Regions from separate parts of the Caldalkalibacillus uzonensis genome, predicted to be linked through region 2. Evidence: riboswitches for the same ligand, from Rfam matches in the RefSeq annotation. Region 2 holds a riboswitch; each other region holds the start of a gene.
What was found. A riboswitch is a leader RNA that binds a small molecule or an ion and turns the genes downstream of it on or off. The one in region 2 is predicted to bind thiamine pyrophosphate.

Region 1 (5,508 bases), on a different contig from region 2:
TCAGAAAGCCTATAAACTGTATTGCCAAGGCTGTGAACGTTACCTGGGAATACGCCGGCGCTTAAACACCTCCCGTTACCGCAGCCAGTGCTGCCAAAAAGCAATTGTAAAGAAAGAAACCTGGCTGGGTGAGTTCCGCTATGACGGACACATCTTGAAAAACAGCAAAGTTCGCCTTCCGGAGTGATATTTTGAACGGTCATCTCCAATACTATAAGATACGCATGCCTTGGAACGCCATAAAGGAGATGATCCATGTTGACCCTGCTAATCATCTTAGTGATTGTGATCGGTATAATCGGCCTGGCCGCCCTCTATGTGGCGGGACAGCATGTATACTTGCGCCGGCAATTTCAAAAAAAGGAACAGGCAGACGGGCGCTTGTTCCAGCGCGTCAGACACAATCTCAATGAACGCCTTTCGGTCAAGGAAGCTGAACAACGCTTTAAACTGGAACTCCACACTGAGGTGTTGCAGTTTATTAAAGCAAACACTGATTTTCCCCTCACCCAAAATGACCGCTTGCGCATTCTGAATAACGGAGAAGAGTTGTTTCCCGCTTTGTTTGAGGAAATAGCAAAGGCGAAACATCATGTGCACATCCTGTTCTACACGGTGCAGAACGATCATATCTCTAATAAACTGTTTGAGAAACTGGAACAAAAAGTACAGGAAGGGGTTCAGGTCCGTCTCTTGGTTGACGGCGTGGGCAGCCATTCACTGATTGGCGGGAAAAGGTTTAAGGAGTTACAAAAGCGGGGTATTCAGTGCAGCGTCTTTACCCCTCCCCGGCTGCGCTTTTTGCCGTACATGAACTTCCGCAATCACCGCAAAATTGTGGTGATTGATGGCAACGTTGCCTTTACGGGGGGTTTGAATGTAGGGGATGAATATGTACATCGTGACCCCAATACAGGCTTCTGGCGAGATGTGCACCTGTTGATTGAAGGGGAAAGTGTATTACTTATGCAGCGTATTTTTGCTACAGACTGGTACTATACCACAGGGGAATTGCTGGAGGAAAACGAGCAGTTTTTCCCCACGTTTACCACAGAAGAAACCCAGCAGCATGATCAAGGAACCATCTTGGCCCAGGTGGTGCCCAGCGGTCCGGATATGACCCGCTCCATGGCCAAGGACAGTTATCTTAAAGTGATTTGTGCGGCCAAAGAGCGGGTCTGGCTGGGCACCCCCTACTTCGTCCCCGATCAGGAAATGATCGAGGCCTTGAAACAGGCCAGAAAAAGAGGGATCGAAGTTAAGCTGATCGTACCCAAACGGACAGACAATCCTCTGGCCCACTATGCTTCCTTCCATTTTCACAAACAATTGTTGCCCGCTGGCGTGGAAATCTATTTGTACGAGAAAGGTTTTTACCATGCCAAGATTGCCTTAGTGGACAATTATATCGCCAATATCGGCAGTGTTAATTTGGACCGGCGCAGTTTTTATTACAGCTTTGAAGCCGGGTTGTTTATTTATGACCGTCATATTTGCCAACGGATGGAAACCATTTTTAAGCAGGATTTAAAGGACTGTAAGCCCCTTCTTCCTGAGCAGTTATACCGTCAGCCGTTATGGGCTAAGGCGGCGACACAGTTGTCACTCATCATGGCGCCCTGGCTGTGAGCGTCAGGGTAAAGTGGATATCACTTACGCCATTGCCATTAAGAGACAAATAATAAGCCCAATGCAGTTCCCCTTGCTGTTCTGAGATAGTGGCCAGCGGTTTAAACCGATAGGCGGTGGTATGGGTCTCCATGTGTAACGGTCCATACGGCGTATGGTAGATGCCTCGTGTGGTGGTGCCCGGCCGGTACACATGGTTCATGCTGGCCGCGCCATGACGGATCACCGTCAACCGGTCTTCCTCCAGCTTCAACGTCGTATTAATGGGGCCTTCTTCACTATGCTCTATATATTTGAGATAATAGACCTTTCCTTTGCGATACAACATTCCCGGCACTGTTTCAACCTGCTCATCCACCGGTTGACCGTGTTCAAAAGTTTGGACATGAATATTTAACATCACTGATTGTTTTTCACGCATCTCATCACCTAACTTTGAAAAGTTGGGGACGCATTTTGATCAATAAAATCATAATCACTAAACTAATGATCATTTCTGGTAATAAATAGGACAGATTGTACAAGGCAGAATAGGTGGCCACAGGCATTCCTTCAGGGGCATAAGCCCCAAACCATACCACACCAGAGATAAAATGACTGAGAAAACGCAATCCTGAAGCCAGCACAATGCCAATTGCAGCCAACCCCATCATTTTCCCGGAAGCGCGGGTCTTATGAAGGGCAAACAGACCTGCTGTTCCCAACAGGGCGTAAGCCAAAGGATAATCCAGCACCAACTGCACGGGATGCACCACATAACCACCCTGCACTACCTTTATGATACCCACAATGAGTCCAGCGATCAAACCTGCCGTCAATCCCCGGCGCAAAGCCAGTACAAAGATCGGTACCATAACCAGTGAAATTGAGCCTCCGTAGGCCCATAACGCTCCAAATTTAATAAAACTGAATACATAGGCTACAGCAGCCATAACAGCTGTTTCCACCATAATAAGCAGACGTTCTCGTTCCATCATTCTCCCCTCCATTTTAAGTGTAACTACATAAAAAACCACTCCAAAGGAGGAGTGGTCGAGACAGAAATGTATCCATACCAGATTGCCAACAGCTGACCCCATGTATGGACAACCTGAAAGGCCATTTCTGTTCCACTTTCCTCCGCTAGCATGACCCAGATCAGGTTCAAAGGGTTGGGGCAACTGCCCCTCTCAGCCCGCCTGCGGGCACCCCTAGTGGAACAGGTCAATATATGGGATTTGGCTCTATTATAGCATAGCATCAATCACTTGACACAACCCTGACGTTGAGGGACCAGTTAACCTTTTGAACTTAAATTTTGCCCAGCACAGCAGTTTTATTTGACCCAGCCCAGCAGCATCTCTCGTACCAGCTTGGAAGCGACAATCTGTGTTTTTTCTGTCGGATCATACACAGGTGCCACCTCCACCAGATCCGCACCCACGATATCAACATCAGCTTTAGCTAGCAAATGGATCGCTTCCAAGAGTTCAGTGGAACTGATTCCTCCTGCTTCAGCTGTGCCCGTTCCCGGGGCAAAAGCAGGATCCAACACATCAATGTCAATGGTCACGTAAACTTTTTTTCCGGCCATTGAGGGCAGTGCTTCTTTTAATGGTTTGACCACTTCAAAGGGGTAAAAATGCATGCCGGATTCCCGCCCATACTGAAATTCTTCCCGTGTTCCGGAACGGATACCGAACGAATAGACCCTCTCCGGCCCCAACAGCTGGCATGCTTTTCTGATGGGCGTGGCATGAGAGAGCGGCTCACCCTCATACTCTTCCCGCAAATCGGCATGGGCATCGATATGGATGAGATAAACATCCTTAAACCGGCACTGGACTTCCTGAATGATGGGCCAGGTAACCAGATGCTCTCCGCCCAGGCCCAGGGGAAATTTGCCATCCTGCAGCACCTTGCGCACAAAGTCAGCAATCATGTCTAAACTGCGGGCCGGATTGCCGAAAGGCAGCGGAATATCTCCGGCATCAAAAAAGCGGATGTCTTGAAGATGACGGTCCAAATAGGGGCTGTACTCTTCCAAACCGATAGACACTTCCCTGATGCGGGCTGGACCAAAGCGTGATCCTGGCCGGAAGCTGACTGTGAAATCCATAGGCATGCCATAGATCACCGCTTCACTTTCCTCATAATGAGGATGGCTGGCGATAAACACCTGCCCCGAATAGGCTTCATCAAAACGCATGGTCATCCTCCTTCAGGCCCTGTCTGTAAAAATCCTGATTCATCTTATCCCCGGGATGAAAATGTGGGGACCGTTCCTATACCAAGGCCTACTCGATTAAATCCTTAACAAATTTGGGCAATGCAAACGCCGCTTGATGTACCTCAGGCGTGTAGTATTTGGTTTCAAAGTCCAGTTGTCCCGGCAAGCTCGCGCTTAAAGGATCATACTTTTTGGAGCCGATGGTGAAGGTCCACATTCCGCTGGGATAGGTGGGAATGTTGCAAGTGTACAAGCGGGTAATGGGGAAAATGTCCTTCACATCGGCAAACACTTTACGGATCAAGTCCCCGTGAAACCAGGGGTTGTCTGTTTGGGCGACAAACATCCCATCCGCAGTCAAAGCCTCGTAAATTCCCTGATAAAAACCTTTTTCAAACAGCTTGGCTGCCGGTCCGACCGGCTCGGTGGAGTCGACCATAATGACGTCGTATGCGTTTTTATGCTGGTGGATATGCATAAATCCGTCATCTACCAGCACCTCTACACGAGGATTATCCAGCTCTTTGGCAATATTGGGCAGAAACTTTTTAGAGTACTCGATCACTTGGCCGTCAATTTCCACCAGGACCGCTTTCTCTACACTGGGATGTTTCAGTACTTCCCGGATCGTTCCCCCGTCACCTCCGCCAACCACCAGCACTTTTTTAGGCTGCGGATGGGTCATCAAAGGGACGTGGCTCATCATTTCATGGTAGACAAACTCATCTTTATCGGTTGTCATCACCATCCCGTCCAAAACGAGCATGGTGCCAAATTCTTCAGTCTCTATAACATCAAGTTGTTGATATTTTGTCTCTTCACTATGTAACGTTTGCTTTACTTTGGTAGTGATACCGTGTGCTTTGGTTTGCAGTTCGGTAAACCACAATTCCACTCCTTATTCACCCCTTGTGTTTTTCGTCACCAACAAAGCAATTATAGCCAACCTTTCTAAAAATGCAAGTCTCTTATTCGTATAAAACGGTTTGATCTTCCCCATACTGTTAGCAGTATCACTTAGTCGTCACATATCGCAACATATGGGGGGATTGCCAATGGAAGTCATCCATGAATCGTGGCTGGTCCGCTTTTTGAAATGGCTGACCAAAGTTCTTTTGTTTACATTTATCATGACCATCTTGCTGTCCTCTATTCTGCTCTTAAGTTTATTATATTTACGCTCACAGCCCTTGCCCCCGTTTCAAATTCAGGAGACAACGACGATTTACTCTGCTGACGGGGAAATCATTGACCAAATCTATCAAGGCCAAAACCGGACATTTGTCCCGATCGAAGAACTGCCCCCTCACTTGTTGCAAGCGTTTATTGCTGTGGAAGATCAGCGCTTTTACCAACACTTTGGCTTTGATCCCAAACGTATTGGCGGTGCCATCGTGGCCAATATCCAGAGCCGTGCCTATACAGAAGGGGCCAGTACCATCACCCAGCAGTTGGCCCGCAATTTATACCTGGACCACAGCAAAACATGGGAGCGAAAACTGAAAGAAGCACTATATACCATTCAACTTGAACTGCACCTGTCCAAAACACAAATTCTGGAGCACTATTTAAATCAAATCTATTTCGGGCATTCCGCCTATGGCGTTGAAGCGGCCGCCAATCTGTATTTCGGCAAGTCAGCCAGAGAGCTGACTCTGGCAGAAAGCGCC
Region 2 (5,508 bases):
AAATAACATACTGCACACCCAGCTCATGGATCTTCCGGGCCGCCTCCTCCATGTCTGGCAACGACCGGATCCCTTTTTCTCCAATCAGCACTTCTGCCTCAGGGATATTAGGCGTAATGACAGTGGCCAGTGGGATAAGAGCTGTGCGCAAAGCCTCGATTGCCTCCTCTTGAAGCAATGACTGGCCTCCCTTGGCCACCATCACCGGATCCACAACAATGTTATTCACTTGATAGTCCTGTAATTTGCCTGCTACCGCTTCAATAATCTCGGCACTAAACAGCATCCCGGTTTTGACCGCATCAACTCCGATGTCACTAAGAACCGCTTCCAACTGGGCCTCCACCGCCTCAACTGTCTGGGGATAGACGCCATGCACACCTTGGGTGTTCTGGGCTGTCAGGGCTGTTATAACACTCATGCCGTAAGCACCTAGTTCTTGAAAAGTTTTCAAATCGGCCTGGATGCCGGCTCCCCCGCCGCTATCTGATCCGGCAATGGTCAGGGCACGATAAACCATCCTCGCTCATCCTTTCTTGTCAGATTAAAAGTAAACCTGTTCTGTTCAGAGATATCTACTGGAAACGGTGTGGATCAAACATATCTATCTTGACGTTTGGCTGGCGTCCTTCCACCACATCGGCAATGACCTTGGCTGTTACGGGACTTAACAATATACCGTTGCGGTAATGGCCGCTGGCCACAATCACACTAGGCATGTGACGGAGACGGCCCAAGAGCGGATACCCATCCTGGGTGGCCGGTCGCAAACCTGCCCAGCGGTGAAAGGGGTCCTTCTCCTTTAAAAAAGGAAAGAGATGACGGCTCCATTTTACAAGACGGTCTATTCCTTTTTCTGTGGTAGACGTGTCAAAGCCGGCAATATCTTCCGATGCGCCGCACACAATCGTACCGTTGCCTTTGGCTAACACATATCCCTGACTGGAGAAAATAATGTGCTTGATTTTTTCTTGACCTTGCTGGTAAGCACAGATTTGCCCGCGGATTGGAACCACAGGCAGCCGCACATGCACATCCCCTTCAAAAAAAGAGGTCCAAGCACCACTGGACAGCACACATTGATCGGTACTGAACATGCCCTTTTGCTCCGTTACCAACAGCACTCCATCCTGTTCAATGGCTTTAAACCGTACCTCACCAGCTTCCTGGACAAGATTAACACCAAGCTTTTGGCACGCCGTTTGAAGGGCTTTAACATAATCCGGCGCATAGAGATGGTGTTCATCAGGATAGTACACAGCGGCCACTGCTGCTTTGGTTAAATGGGGTTCCAGGCGGAAGAGCGCTTCGCCGCGTACGATTTCGGCCTGGACATGCCAATCCTTTTGCCACTCCAGGCGGCTTTCCAAGGCCAATTCATCTGCTTCATGGAAAGCCAGATGCAAACTGCCCGATTCACTGTATTCAAAATCCTGGCCGGAGACGGTTCGCACTTCTTGCTGCCAGTCAGGGTACAGCTTTAAGCTCTGCTGACAAAGAGTGAAAAAATCATCCGGGTCCTCCCCGATTTCTGAATAGGGGGCCAGCATCCCTGCTGCCGCCCCTGTCGCTTGTCCCCCGCATATTCCTTTTTCCACTACTGTCACCTTAATCCCCCGCTTGGCACATTCAAAGGCAATACTAAGTCCGATCACACCCCCGCCCACAATCATCAGCGGGGAGTGGGATGAAACGTTAGCCAGAGGAGATGATAATCGTGATCCAGTTTTTGTGGCTGTTGTCATTGTTTCCATTTGCTTCCCCACTCTCTTTGTGTGCTGATCAAGGCCCCTACTTCAGCATAAAGGTTTGCGGACTGCTGGCTGTGGCATATTTCTTTTTGGGAATTCTTCCGGCCAGGTAAGATAAACGCCCCGCTTCAATCGCTAATTTCATAGCCCGGGCCATCTTAACCGGATCTTTGGCTTTGGCAACAGGGGTATTCATCAGTACCGCAGCAGCGCCCAATTCCATGGCTTGGGCCACGTCTGCAGCAGAACCTAGACCGGCATCGACAATGATGGGCACATTGGCCTCTTCAATGATGAGACCCAAGTTATAAGGATTTAAAATACCTAATCCTGTCCCAATCGGCGCCCCTCCCGGCATCACTGCAGCTGCACCTGCTTCTTCCAGCCGCTTGCACAGCACCGGATCATCTGAAGTGTACGGTAAAACAACAAATCCTTCCTTCACCAGCTGTTCTGTTGCTTTGAGCGTCTGTACCGGATCGGGCAGGAGTGTTTTTTCGTTGACACTGATCTCCACTTTGATCCAATCTGATAGTCCCGAGGCCCGGGCCAGACGGGCAATTCTGATTGCTTCATCGGCTGTTTTGGCGCCGCTGGTATTAGGCAGATAGGTAAATGACATCCCTTCCAAATGTTGCAGAATGGCATCTTCATCAGGATACTCTAAATTTACCCGGCGAATGGCAAAGGTCAACACCTCTGCCCCCGACGCCTTAATCGCTTCATTCTGGATGTACGGATTGGGAAAGCGGCCGGTGCCAAGGAAAAAACGGGAACGCAAAGTTTTTCCGGCAATGACCAGCGGATCATTTTTCAACATGGGCTCGATCGATACTTTGTCTGGCATGGTCTAACCTCCTCCTACAAAATGAACCAGCTCAACTTTGGCTCCAGGCTTCAATTTGTATTGGCCCCACTCGGAGCGATGCACAATGTGACCATCTACTTCGGCTACCACATGGCTTTTGTTTAATTGATAGTGTTCTATCAATTCCTCGAGGGACTCACATGCCACATTTGTTTCTTTACCGTTCACAATGAGCGTTTTCACCGTTCTCACTTCCTTTTAACTCGTGCATGGACATGTATACTTGCACTATTAGCCTCATTGCTTACTTCCTGACCTGTTTAATCTTGCTGGCAAAGGCACGGGCTGCCCCTTGCACATCCTCCGCTCCGACAATGGCACTAACAATGCAAATGCGCTCCGCCCCTGCTTCCAGTACCTGATCCACATTATGCAGCTTGATGCCCCCAATGGCCACAAAAGGAATACGGATATGCGCCACGACTTCCCGCACATACTCCAGGCCAACCGGGTCAACGACATCCTCTTTGGTAATGGTTGGGAAGACAGGGCCAACACCTATATAATCAGCCCCTCCTTCCTCCGCCCGCTTGGCTTCCTCCAACTTGTGAGTGGAGATCCCGATGATTTTATCTGGGCCCAGGATTTTTCGCGCTTCTTCCAATGGCAAATCATCTTGGCCCAAATGAACGCCATCTGCATCAACGGCCAAGGCAATGTCTACATGATCGTTGACAATGAAGGGTACATCGTACCGTACACATAAGTCTTTGAGATGCTTGGCCATATCCAGCAGTTCTCTTTTGGTTTTCTTTTTTTCCCGCAGCTGTACGATGTCAGCTCCACCATTAATTGCCTCTTCAATGACCTCAAGATAGTTCCGCTCCGGGTAAAATTGTTCTCCTGTAATGACATAGAGTGAAAAGTCTTTCATGGTATATACCTCCTAAAAATAGAAAAACCACTTTCTGCGCAAGAAAGTGGAATCAGGCTCAGTCTAACACCAGATTCGACTTCCCTACGCTGGCATGATCCAGATCAGGTCATAAGGGTCTCTCTCAGCCCAAATGGGCACCCCTAGCCGAATTTGATACTCATATTCCCTTTTTTCCTTTAGTATAACCATAACCTTTATGAGGACTGATGTCAATCAGTCATTGACGAAACAGACCTTCTATCGTTAAATTAAGAAGGATAAGGAGGAATCGGCATGTTAAAACAAGACATAAAAAGGGTGACGAGCCCTGTCAACGCACACGCCTTGCTCCCTCGCAAGCGTGAGATTGACCCGTGGGAGTCGTTGTTTCGCCGGTTGGAACAAGGGACCAACAGCCTGACCAGTGTGGAATTTACCGTGACCAATCTGTGCAACCTCCGTTGTGAACATTGTGCCGTGGGCGATGTGTTAACAATGAAAGAGGCTGAGGCACGCATTCCTGTGGATGTATTGCTCAAACGCCTGGATGAAGTGGAAACACTGGATACCCTCAGCATTACTGGCGGGGAACCTATGTATAATAAAGAAATGATTGTTGACTACATTGTACCCTTGCTTCGGTACGCCAAGGAAAGGGGAGCGCAAACCCAGATCAACTCCAACTTAACCCTGGACTTGGAACGCTATGAGGCTATCTTACCTTATTTAGATGTACTGCATATTTCTTACAACTACCGCCATGCGAAAGACTTTTACCAGATTGCCTATGTCCATCACACACACCAGGTTTCTTTGGCCCAAGCGGAAAAAACCTTTCAGCGGTTAGTGGATAACACCAAAACACTGGCAAAGAAAGGAGTGTTTGTCTCAGCAGAATCGTTGTTAACCCCCTTTACTCGGGATAAAATCGGACAAATTCATCATCTGATCAAAGAGATGGGCTGCCAGCGCCACGAAGTACATCCTTTGTACCCCAGCGACTTTGCCCGGGACATGAAGGTGCTTAACTTGGATGAATTAAGAGAGACCTATCACAGGCTGTTGGATGAACGTGATCCGGACCTGTGGATCTTGTTTGGCACCCTGCCCTTCTATGCTTGCAGTCGAAACGAAGCGGATCTGGCCTTGATTAAACGCATTTACAGCACACCCAATACAACGGTACGCAATGACCCCGATGGACACAACCGCTTAAACTGTAATATTTTTACCGGGGAAGTGACCGTGACAGACTTTGGGGATGTCGGTCCACTTGGTCATGTGGAAGAGGACTCCTTTGCTTCCTGTTTTGCACGCTGGCAAGAGCATCCAGCCTTCCAGCCGATCAAATGCTGCTGTCCCCAAGCCCAGTGCAACGGTCCTAATCTTTTGGTTGCCCACACCTATTACCAAAGGGTTGACTTCCGCCACCGGCGCGGCATAAACCTGGCAGACTCTATTTGAGTAATGACTGAAAAACACTTGGCACTTCTGGTTTCTGTGCATGCTATAATATACATAGAAATTAAAGAAGTGAAAATATATAGTAACTGGAGTTGAATGATGAAACGCTTGGTAGACTACCTGGTTTTAACTGTTGGTTCTGTTATTGTCGCCGCAGGACTGGAATTGATTTTGGCACCCAATGAGCTGGTGGATGGGGGGATTACAGCCATTGCCATCATGGTGAATCACATTGGTGATATCCCCATCTGGCTCACATTTATCATGCTTAATATTCCGACACTGATCGTGGCTGCCAGATATATGGGTCAACGCTTTGTCTACCGGACCCTGTACGCCAACCTGATTACCGGTATTGGCTTATACTGGATGGCTCCGCTTCCCGCCATTACCTCCTCTGAAGTCCTCATTGTGCTGTATGGCGGCCTGCTGCTTGGCGTTGGCATCGGTTTGGTGGTTAAAGCGGGCGGTGCCATTGACGGCACTGAGATGATCGCCATCTGGCTGAACAAGCGTTACCATATCCCCATCAGCACCTTCTTGTTAGGCATTAATGCTATCATTTTATC
Region 3 (5,508 bases), on a different contig from region 2:
AGCGCCATGCCGCTGGTGCCCAAATCTTTTCTCAGGCAGGAACGTATGCACCCACGCTGGGGGTCCTTGGAGCTGTGATGGGTTTAATTGCCGCCCTGGGTGATTTAGATGATATAGAACGTTTGGGACCTGCCATTGCCGCAGCCTTTGTAGCCACATTATTAGGTATTTTTACCGGTTATGTGCTATGGCATCCCATGGCCAACAAATTGAAGCTCAAATCTCAGCAGGAAATACAAGTGAAACAGGTGATGATCGAAGGTATTCTGGCCATTCAAGAAGGGGTTTCGCCCCGGGTGATTGAGGATAAGTTGCTCGCTTATGTGCCAACTAAGAAGCGGCAAGTGAATGGCTATACCGTTCAAGAAGGGGAAGAGCTGAATGTCTAGACTTAAAAAACGCAAACATGATGAGCATATTGACGAGACGTGGTTAATCCCCTACGCGGATATGCTCACCTTGCTGTTAGCTCTGTTTATCATCTTATTTGCTTCCAGCACGCTGGATGCCCAAAAATTTGAGCGGATTATTCAGTCCTTTGCTATTGCTTTTCATGGTGGCCAACCAACGGCCATGACTGTAGGCCCCCCTCCTGTGCCGGACGATGTTGACGAGGAGGAAACAGAGGAGACAGTAGAGCCGGCAAAGTTAACTCCGCTTCAACAAGAGATGGAAGACCTGCGCAAGCTGCAGGAACGGATTAATACGTATATCAAGCAAAACAACCTTCAGTTAAGCCTAAAAACAGAGTTGACCGAGGCAGGGTTGATTATCACCATTCTTGACCATGCTCTGTTTGATTCAGGCAGTGCGGTTGTCAAACCGGAGGCAGTCAAGTTGGCCAGGGAAATCTCCAATCTATTGATCTCCGATCCTCCCCGCCATATCGAGATTTCCGGTCACACCGATAATGTGCCCATTCACAACAGCAACTTCCGCTCCAACTGGGACTTGAGTGCCATGCGGGCGATTAATTTTCTGAAAATCATCTTGGAGAATGACAACTTATCCCCTGAGTACTTCAGTGTACGCGGGTATAGCGAGTACAGACCAGTGGCCACAAATGACTCCGCGGCAGGACGCCAGCAAAACAGACGGGTGGAAGTGCTAATTTTGCCCAATTACCAAGCCCAGCAGTGAAAACAGGATACTTTAATCCCTTGCTGAGGATATTTTGTCCCTTTTTGTCATAGATATGGAACAAGCACTAAGCTGCCGACGCAAGCTATGTGCTGGTAAAGATATCTACTCTTGGGAAAGCGGGGACTTTTATGGAGCTGTTGGCACTGCTTCCCTCTCTTATTCTGTTCGGGGGATGCATCTACGTCCTTTATCTGTTGTTGGTGAAGGTGGTGCTGGTACGCCGGATGGATTGCCAGGTTTGCTTATATTCCTTTAAATCTCCTTTAGGCAAAGTGAAGGTGACATGCCCTCACTGCAGCGCCCAATATATTATTCGTAAAGATAAAACTGTGAAGGGCCCTTGACCGAGCCCTTCACTGCATACAATATGGTTATTTATAGAGCTGACTTCCCCTATCCCTAAATTCTTCCGCCTTTTCTTTTAATCCCTTTCGGACCGCCTCATCTATCTCCAAACCTTTTGTCCGGGAATACTCGCGCAGATCATGAGTGATTTTCATACTGCAAAACTTGGGTCCGCACATGGAACAAAAGTGAGCTGTCTTTGCCCCTTCAGCGGGGAGGGTTTCGTCATGATAGGCCCTGGCCCGTTCCGGATCAAGTGACAAGTTAAACTGATCCTTCCACCGAAATTCAAAACGTGCCTTTGACAGTGCGTCATCTCTTTTTTGGGCATTGGGATGGCCTTTGGCCAAGTCAGCTGCATGAGCGGCAATTTTATAAGCGATGACACCTTCACGTACATCATCCTTGTTAGGCAAACCAAGGTGCTCCTTAGGAGTGACATAACACAGCATTGCAGTTCCGTGCCATCCGATAACTGCTGCACCAATAGCAGATGTGATATGATCGTAGCCGGGAGCAATGTCCGTTGTCAGAGGACCTAATGTATAGAATGGCGCTTCTTGGCATATGTCCATTTGTTTATCCACATTTTCTTTAAGCAAATGCAGGGGCACATGTCCCGGACCTTCTACCATAACCTGAACATCATATTCCCAAGCCATTTTTGTTAACTCACCCAGTGTTTCCAATTCTGCGAACTGGGCTTCATCGTTGGCGTCGGCAATAGATCCTGGCCGCAGTCCATCACCTAAAGAAACGGCAATATCATACTGATTCAGGATCTGACAGATCTCTGCAAAATGGGTATACAAGAAATTTTCTTCATGATGGGCTAAACACCATGCTGCCATAATGGAACCTCCCCGGGAAACGATGCCTGTCACCCTGCCTGCAGTCAGTGGAATATATCTTAACAGTACGCCGGCATGAATCGTAAAATAATCTACTCCTTGTTCAGCCTGTTCAATCAGCGTGTCCCGGTATATCTCCCATGTTAATGCTTCGGGTTTGCCGTTTACTTTCTCAAGGGCTTGATAGATCGGTACCGTACCAACAGGAACAGGCGAATTGCGGATAATCCACTCCCGGGTCGTGTGAATGTCTTGGCCGGAAGACAAATCCATGATCGTATCTGCTCCCCAACGAATAGCCCAAGTCATTTTTTCGACCTCTTCGGCAATAGATGAGCTGACGGCCGAGTTGCCAATATTGGCATTCACTTTAACATGAAAATGACGTCCAATGATCATAGGTTCACTTTCAGGATGATTAATGTTGACTGGAATAATCGCCCGGCCCCGGGCAACTTCATCCCGGACAAATTCTGGAGAAACCCCTTCACGCAAGGCCACAAACTCCATTTCTGGCGTAATGATTCCCTGCCGGGCATAATAGCGTTGTGTCACGATTTTGCCCTTCTTTGCCCGCAGCGGCTTTCTGGCCAAACCTTGAAGCTGATCACTGGCCTGCTTATGATCAACCGAACGATAGCCATTATCTTCGGGCTTTACTTTCCTGCCTTCATATTCTTCAACATCCCCTCTCTCCAAAATCCAATTTCTCCGTAGTGGAGGGAGCCCTTTACTGAGATCCACTTGCTGTTCTGGATCCGTATAGGGCCCGCTTGTATCATACACTCTGACAGAAGGATTTTTTTCTTCCCCCTCTGGCTTGATTGTCGGTGTTTGTTCAATTTCTCGCATAGGAACCTTAATGTCTGGTCTGGAGCCTTGTACATACACTTTACGACTGCCCGGAAATGATGGAATCGAAATACGTGGTTGAACATCTTTTACCATAATAAAAGCCTCCTTTTTAATTGTGGTGAAGGAGGACATGATCCGGGTCATTCAAGCTGACGGGCAGCACATCAGTATATGCTGGTCATCGTTTAAAACACTTTGCAGCAAGCTAAAAAGCCAGGTCCTGAATATGGACCCGGCTTGTGTTCATTCGGTCGCGCTGCCACAACCTCTCAGCACACTGAAACGTGCTGCATCCGCTGCTTACTTCCCCACGCTGGCATTACCCAGATCAGGTCCAAAGGGTTAAGGAACTTCATCGCGTTCCTTTCTCAGCCCGGCTCACAGGCACCCCTAGTAACAATATTATTAATTTTACACAAATGAGTATATCGCAAAAAGTTTGGTAATTCAACCCTATTAATAAAATCCGTGTGACCACCAATCAGTGTCACACGGATAAACGGTCGTACCCGATTTTATTATCATGTTTTCACTGTCTCTTTTTTGTTCATCCGCTGCCGGTCCCGCTCCAGAATGGGCCCTAGATAGCGACCCGTATAAGAGCGTTGGACACGGCTAATCTCTTCCGGCGTGCCGGTGGCCACAATCTCTCCCCCCCGGTCGCCTCCTTCAGGTCCCAGGTCAATGATATAATCGGCCACCTTAATGACATCCAGATGATGCTCAATTACCAGTACCGTATCTCCATTGTCTACCAGGCGCTGCAATACCTCAAGTAAGCGGCGGATATCTTCGATGTGCAACCCGGTAGTGGGCTCATCCAAGATGTACAAGGTACGCCCCGTGCTGCGGCGGTGCAATTCGGAAGCCAGCTTCACCCGCTGCGCCTCTCCCCCGGACAATGTGGTGGCTGGCTGGCCCAGGCGCATATAACCCAGGCCGACATCCTGCAAGGTTTGCAGCTTGCGCTTGATACGTGGAATGTTTTGGAAAAACTCCAGCGCTTCCTCCACTGTCATATCTAGCACATCAGCAATGGTTTTACCTTTGTAAGTGACCTCCAGTGTTTCCCGGTTGTAACGCTTGCCCTTGCACACCTCACAAGGCACATACACATCGGGCAAAAAGTGCATCTCAATCTTAATGATCCCGTCTCCCCGGCACGCTTCACAGCGCCCTCCCTTGACGTTAAAGCTGAAGCGTCCTTTTTTGTATCCCCTCATTTTCGCTTCATTGGTTTGGGCAAACACCTCTCGGATATCATCAAACACGCCTGTATAGGTGGCTGGATTGGAACGGGGCGTGCGCCCGATCGGCGACTGGTCAATATTGACCACTTTGTCCAGATGTTCTGTGCCTTTAATCCCCTGATGCTCACCAGGCTTTACTTTGGAGCGGTAATATTCCCGCATCAAGGCTTTAAGCAGTATTTCGTTGACCAGTGTGCTTTTGCCAGAGCCAGAGACGCCGGTTACACAACTGAGCACCCCCAGAGGCACCTTGACGTTAACATTTTTAAGATTGTTTTCCCTGGCCCCATGAATCTCCAGCCATTTGCCGTTGGGCTGGCGCCGTTCTGCCGGAAGGGGGATAAATTTTTTGCCGCTTAAATACTGGCCGGTCAAGGAGTTGGGATTGTTCATCACCTCTTCCGGTGTCCCTTGGGCCACCACCCGTCCGCCGTGGGCACCGGCTCCCGGCCCGATATCGATCAAATGGTCGGCGGCCAGCATGGTATCCTCATCATGCTCCACCACCAGCAAGGTGTTACCCAAATCACGCATCTGTTCCAGCGTGCGGATTAAGCGGTCATTGTCCCGCTGGTGCAAGCCGATGGAAGGTTCATCAAGCACATAGAGAACCCCCATTAATTTAGAGCCGATCTGGGTGGCCAGACGAATGCGCTGGGCTTCGCCCCCGCTTAAGGTGCCGGCCGAACGGTTCAGGGTCAGATAGTCCAGGCCGACATCCACCAGGAAGCCAAGACGCTCCTCTATCTCGCGCAAGATGAGCTGAGCGATATGTTGCTCCTTCTCCGTCAAGGTTAGAGAAGCGAAAAACTGCTTCGCTTCGGCCACGGACAGGCGGGTCACATAATCAATATTTTTGCCGCCCACGGTGACGGCCAATGCTTCGGGGCGCAGCCTGGCCCCTTTACAGTTTGGACAAGCCTTGTTGCTCATGTACGCTTCAAGCTGTTCACGAATATAGTCCGAACCTGTTTCCTTATAGCGCCGCTCCACCTGATGGACCACCCCTTCAAAGGGGACGTGCTGCTCACGGACCTGGCCAAACTCATTTTCATAGCGGAAAT
Region 4 (5,508 bases), on a different contig from region 2:
GAAATAGCGAAAGCAGCAGAGGGATGTGAAGCAATTGTTTTTACGGCGGGATCGGGTAGTCATACAGGGGCGGATAAAACGATACTTGTCGATCTTGACGGAGCAGTGAAAACGATAGAAGCAGCCGAACAGGCAGAAATCAAACGGTTTATTATGGTCAGCGCTCTTTCTGCCCATATCAGGGAGAAATGGTGGGAGGGGATTAAGCATTACTTTGCAGCAAAGCATTATGCAGATAGAATGCTGATGTCCACTCAGCTCAATTATACCATTATCCGCCCAGGTGCCCTGCTTAATGAACCGGGAACAGGAAAAATTTCTGCCGGGGAAGAACTTGAGAGAGGATCGATTCCACGTGAGGACGTCGCAGCCACCATTGTTGCAACACTTAACGAGGAGCATACCTTTAGGCGGGGTTTTGATATTATATCAGGTGAGACACCAATTGCTGATGCATTAAAAAATATATAAACATGCACAAAAAAGTAAATCCTGGTTTTTCAGGGCTTAGCTTTTTAATGCCCCTTTTAGAAATAATTGACACATATACTTTGTTAACAACATGAAACAATAATGGTAAATCAAATATCAAAAAAAGGGGCATTGATCATGAGCAAAAACTGGATACCTTTATACGTTGCCAGCTTACTTTTACTGAGTATTGTTGCCTGTACCAATGCAGGTGATCAGGCACAAGATTCAAGGATTATTGATGATGCCTATATTGAAGGCCTGCAGGCGAAAGAAGAGCCATTGGCTTCCGAGGGGCCGCTTGGCCAAATATCAAGTGAAAGTACAACAATACCCAGTGACCAATTTCCTCATACGAAACCTGTTCAAATTCAACATGCCAAATATGACTTCATCATTGTTGATGGACAACATGCGGATATTCGGCTTACTCGCGAAGATATTGCCCGGTTACTCCCTGAAGAAATCGCCCGATTAATACCAGAAGGTGCAGAACGGCTGACACCAGAACAGGTTGCTCGGCTGGTCCCAGAAGGTACAACAAGGCTGACACCGGAAGATATTGTACAAAGACTGCGACAAGGTACGCCACAGCAGCCACCACAAGCGCCCGCACAAGAGCAGCCTGAGCAGCGTGAACAGCCGGAAACCACAACTCAGCCGGAAGTAGCAGAGGGTGTAAGTGAGATTGAAGCCCGAGTCATTGAATTAACAAATGCTGAAAGAAGAAGGAATGGATTGTCAGACTTGCAAACGGATGCAGCTTTGAATCGCGTTGCGCGCGAAAAGTCCAATGACATGCAAGCCAATCATTATTTTTCCCATACTAGCCCTACTTACGGTTCACCGTTCGATATGATGAGAGACTTCGGTATCTCGTTTAATGCAGCAGCCGAAAACATTGCCCAGGGTCAGCCAACTCCTGAGGCCGTTGTTCAAGCATGGATGAATAGTGAAGGACATCGAGCCAATATTTTAAATGGAAATTTCACGCACATTGGTGTGGGCTACAATGAAAACGGTCATTACTGGACACAAATGTTTATCAGTAAGTGATTATCCTGATGAAAAAGTCACTTCCAAAAGGAAGTGACTTTTTCATGACAACGTTAACATTAATTCATTTATTTAGTTTGAACGTTTAGAACATAAAGAGGCAAGTGCCTGCTGATATTCTGCTCGAAGTCTTTCCACCAATTCGGCAACGGGCAGCACCTCTTTAATGGTACTGACCCCTTGTCCCGCGGACCAGATGTCTTTCCAGGCTTTTGCTTCAGACTGGTTCAGTTTGGAAAAGTCGACGGTTTCCTTTTTGTTCAAATGTGCGGGATCAAGCCCTGCTCTGACAATACTGGGAATGAGATAATTGGCTTTCACTCCGCTGAACGCATCAGTATAAATAAGATCTTCCACGCTGGATTCTATTAGCATTTTTTGATAATCTGAGTTGGCAAAACTTTCGTGCGTGGCAATAAAACGCGTTCCCATGTAGGCAAAATCTGCACCGAGTACTTCTGCTGCCAAAATATCTTGGCCGCTGGAAATACAACCGGCAAGAATAGTGATACCGTCCCAGAATTCCTTAACTGCACCCATAAAGGCCATGGGGTTAATTGTTCCGGCATGCCCGCCAGCCCCGTTGCAGACGAGGATAAGTCCATCAACCCCTTTTTCGGCTGCTTTTCGGGCATGAACAAGGTTGGCCACATCCGCAAAAACAAGCCCGCCATATGTATGTACAACATTGACAACAGGGGCCGGGTCACCCAGAGAGGTAATCACAATCGGAGGCTGATACTTTTTAATCAGTTCTAAATCTTCTTCATAACGTTTGTTCGTGCGATGCACGATAAGATTAACTGCCCAGGGAGCCACACGCCGCTCCGGATTTTCCCGGCGTGCTTTTTCCAGTTCTTCAATTATGTTTTGCATCCAGTCCTCTAAAATATGTGCCGTCCGGGCATTGAGCAAAGGGAATGAGCCAATGATGCCAGCTCTACAACTTTCAATGACCAATTTGGGACTGGAAACAAGAAACATGGGAGCCGCGATCACGGGCAACACCGTCTGGCCGGCAAGCTGTGGAGGAAACCTTTTTACCATTTTTCTCACCCTTCAAAACATTTTGTGATCATATATATGTCTCACTTTACCTTAAATGCCTCTCAATTGCATCTGTTTTGCCCCCTGTTCCTCCAAAAATTCCATTCTAATGATAGATCAGCTATAATACAATCACAGCTATAATGCTCAATATTCTCCTTCGTGAGTAATGAAAGTGGAAACAGTATGATAAAGTTATACGGTGGGTGAATGAAGATATGGCTTTTGGCATCAACAGAAAAGAGTTAGACATTTGGAAACACAAGGTTGCAAATGGGGAAATTGCTTTTATTACTCATTATTGGGTTCACCCTAAGTACCCTCATATTAAAACAGTGACCAAAGTCGGTTGTGCAGACATAGACAAATTGATTGTCTGGGGTAATAAGGAAGGTTTAGCCCCCGAATGGATTGACCGACATCCAAGATATCCACACTTTGATCTGATTGGAGAAAGACAAAGGAATATATTATATAAATACCATCAGTATGAGCAAATCGAACGCTTTAACATTTAAGTTTTATTATACGATTTCTTACATAGAGGTTTGTTTATATAAATACTTTAAAAACTGAATATTTTTCACCCATGAGGGGGGATGTGTTGACATTCCATTTGATTATGATAAGCTTAAGTAAACTAAATATTAGATATAACCACTAGGGGAGCCGAATCAGGCTGAGATTAAGGTGTTTAGCCTTAGAACCCTTTGAACCTGAACTGCATCATAGCAGCGTAGGGAAGTGGTTGATGTAAGATATATGTATACAAGCCATGTATTTTACGATTAACCACTTCTCGATTAAGAAGTGGTTTTTTAATTGCTTTATATGAGAGAAAGAAGGTGTGTGTATGAATGAAGCCTATTCATCAATAAAAGAAAAGGTGAGGGATTTTATATTACAGGATCAAGCTTCAGAAGAAGAATTCAATCAGTTGGCTTTGTCTTTGTTTGCTTTTCAATATGAGCATAATCAGGCTTTTCGGAAATTTTGCCGCAAACGCAGGGTATCCCCTGTTTCCGTCAAACACTTTACCGAGATACCAGCTGTACCGATTAACGCTTTTAAAGAAGCCATTTTGTCAGCTTGTCCGATAGAAGAAGCGGAAGCAATTTTTATGACCAGTGGGACGACGAACCCAGCAAAAAAGGGGAAACATTATCATCGGGATTTAGACATTTATGATTTGTCGATGCAACGTTACTTTAAACCAAATATCTTGCCGGATAGGGAACAAATCAAAATGGCCATTTTATTCCCTCCTGAAGAAGATATGCCCAATTCTTCTTTAGCTCATTATTTAAGGCTGGCGCTAGATATGTTCGGAACTGAGGATAGCCGCTATGTGGTTCAGAGTAACCATTTTGATTTGGACTTGCTTATCGATATGTTAAGAGCGAGTGAGCAAAAGGATGAGCCTGTCCTTGTGATAGGAGCGACCTTTTCATTTATTCATTTTTTAGATCATTGTAAACAAGAGGGATTAACCTTTAAGCTGCCTCAAGGAAGCAGGGTGATGGATACCGGGGGAGCCAAAGGACGGTCCAGAGAGATTTTGCCGCACCAGTTTAAGCAAGAGATGAGCATCTTATTCTCCATACCTGAAGCGTATTGTGTTAACATGTATGGCATGACAGAATTAAGCTCCCAGTTTTATGACCAAAACCTGTATCATGCAGTTAACGCAGATCATACCGCCAATCAGACCGAAAGTGTGAACAATGTAAAGGTACCACCTCACTGGGTTAGAACCTTGGTGATCGATCCAGTTACTTATAAACCTAAACCTTGCGGTGAACAAGGCATTATTGTCCATTATGATCTGGCCAATCTCAACTCGGTTCTAGCCATCATGACAGAAGATATGGGCAGATCTACACTGAACGGCTTTGAACTGTTGGGCAGGGCAACAGGAGCTGAAGCAAAGGGATGTTCTTTGGCCGTAGAGGAGTTCCTTGCGTCAAGACAGATGTAGTTATTTTTTATAGGTGTCGCAGTCAAAGGGGAGACAAGCATGAGTCCGACTATAGACTCTTTTTATTTGCCTTGTAATCTGCCAGAGGATCTGCAGCGATCGTTAGCAAGAAAAACCCTTGTATTTTCTCATCACGGGAAGGACATTTCCCTTCAGGTGCCTCAGTTAACACCTGAACAGCTGAAGTTGATTATGGAGCAGATTAAAGTTAATCGTGAACGTGGGTTAAAGCGGATGAGGGTCAATGATATCATCGAGGTCATTGATGAGGCTGTACAATCATGGTTAAACCCGCAATTTGAGCTTAGACAAATGGCTGAGGAATATCTCCCGGTCATCACAGGTTATAATTCAGAAATGATCAGACTGTTTTTAACAAAATACTTACGCTTATTTCGCAAGGAAAAACTCCAACGAATGGTGGAGGAAGATTTCCCTAACCCGTTAATCCTGGATGAATTTAGGCCCAGAAAAGCAGGGGGATTGCTTAAAGCTTATGGGCCACAGTGTACCACTCACATTTTCTCTGGCAATGTTCCCGCACTTCCCTTGTGGAGCATGGCTGCTGGAATGATTCTAAAATCGGCGACACTGGGAAAGGTCTCTTCAGCTGAGCCTTTATTTCCTGTGCTTTTTGCCCAAACACTTGAAAAAATTGAACCCAAAATGGCCGCAACGTTGGCCATCGTGTGGTGGAAGGGCGGCCAAGCTGAACTGGAGGAGATTGCTTTTAAAAGTTCAGAGGCTGTTATTGCCTATGGCAGTATGCATACAATCCAAGCGGTCAAGGCCAGAGTTCCTCATGATGTAAGGTTTGTGCCCCATGGACATAAAGTAAGTTTTGGACTTATTACCAATGAGTGCTTAGAAGGGACGACAGCATGGGAAACAGCACATTTGGCAGCTCACGATGTTTCCTGGTTTGATCAACAAGGCTGTTTATCTCCCCATGTCTT

Region 1: linked by a shared signal. The riboswitch ahead of thiT (energy-coupled thiamine transporter ThiT) and the one ahead of thiE (thiamine phosphate synthase) in region 2 are both predicted to bind thiamine pyrophosphate.
Region 3: linked by a shared signal. The riboswitch ahead of thiC (phosphomethylpyrimidine synthase ThiC) and the one ahead of thiE (thiamine phosphate synthase) in region 2 are both predicted to bind thiamine pyrophosphate.
Region 4: linked by a shared signal. The riboswitch ahead of J2S00_RS01005 (LuxE/PaaK family acyltransferase) and the one ahead of thiE (thiamine phosphate synthase) in region 2 are both predicted to bind thiamine pyrophosphate.

What each region holds. Positions count from the first base shown of each region.
Region 1 covers NZ_JAUSUQ010000007.1:99,323-104,830, reverse strand. Annotated here, with positions in the region: gene J2S00_RS10535 (SprT-like domain-containing protein) at 1-187, shown strand, start outside; gene cls (cardiolipin synthase) at 259-1,629, shown strand; gene J2S00_RS10525 (YwiB family protein) at 1,610-2,050, opposite strand; gene thiT (energy-coupled thiamine transporter ThiT) at 2,055-2,603, opposite strand; TPP riboswitch at 2,727-2,831, opposite strand; gene speB (agmatinase) at 2,945-3,817, opposite strand; gene speE (polyamine aminopropyltransferase) at 3,906-4,733, opposite strand; gene J2S00_RS10505 (transglycosylase domain-containing protein) at 4,894-5,508, shown strand, end outside.
Region 2 covers NZ_JAUSUQ010000013.1:38,769-44,276, forward strand. Annotated here, with positions in the region: gene thiD (bifunctional hydroxymethylpyrimidine kinase/phosphomethylpyrimidine kinase) at 1-520, opposite strand, end outside; gene thiO (glycine oxidase ThiO) at 576-1,745, opposite strand; gene J2S00_RS15460 (thiazole synthase) at 1,792-2,598, opposite strand; gene thiS (sulfur carrier protein ThiS) at 2,602-2,802, opposite strand; gene thiE (thiamine phosphate synthase) at 2,864-3,493, opposite strand; TPP riboswitch at 3,558-3,648, opposite strand; gene yfkAB (radical SAM/CxCxxxxC motif protein YfkAB) at 3,770-4,939, shown strand; gene J2S00_RS15480 (YitT family protein) at 5,039-5,508, shown strand, end outside.
Region 3 covers NZ_JAUSUQ010000021.1:13,437-18,944, forward strand. Annotated here, with positions in the region: gene motA (flagellar motor stator protein MotA) at 1-389, shown strand, start outside; gene motB (flagellar motor protein MotB) at 382-1,140, shown strand; gene J2S00_RS18170 (hypothetical protein) at 1,272-1,487, shown strand; gene thiC (phosphomethylpyrimidine synthase ThiC) at 1,515-3,287, opposite strand; TPP riboswitch at 3,483-3,596, opposite strand; gene uvrA (excinuclease ABC subunit UvrA) at 3,716-5,508, opposite strand, start outside.
Region 4 covers NZ_JAUSUQ010000001.1:201,615-207,122, reverse strand. Annotated here, with positions in the region: gene J2S00_RS01025 (SDR family oxidoreductase) at 1-471, shown strand, start outside; gene J2S00_RS01020 (CAP domain-containing protein) at 610-1,527, shown strand; gene J2S00_RS01015 (NAD(P)H-dependent flavin oxidoreductase) at 1,600-2,574, opposite strand; gene J2S00_RS01010 (hypothetical protein) at 2,793-3,092, shown strand; TPP riboswitch at 3,227-3,334, shown strand; gene J2S00_RS01005 (LuxE/PaaK family acyltransferase) at 3,428-4,552, shown strand; gene J2S00_RS01000 (acyl-CoA reductase) at 4,709-5,508, shown strand, end outside.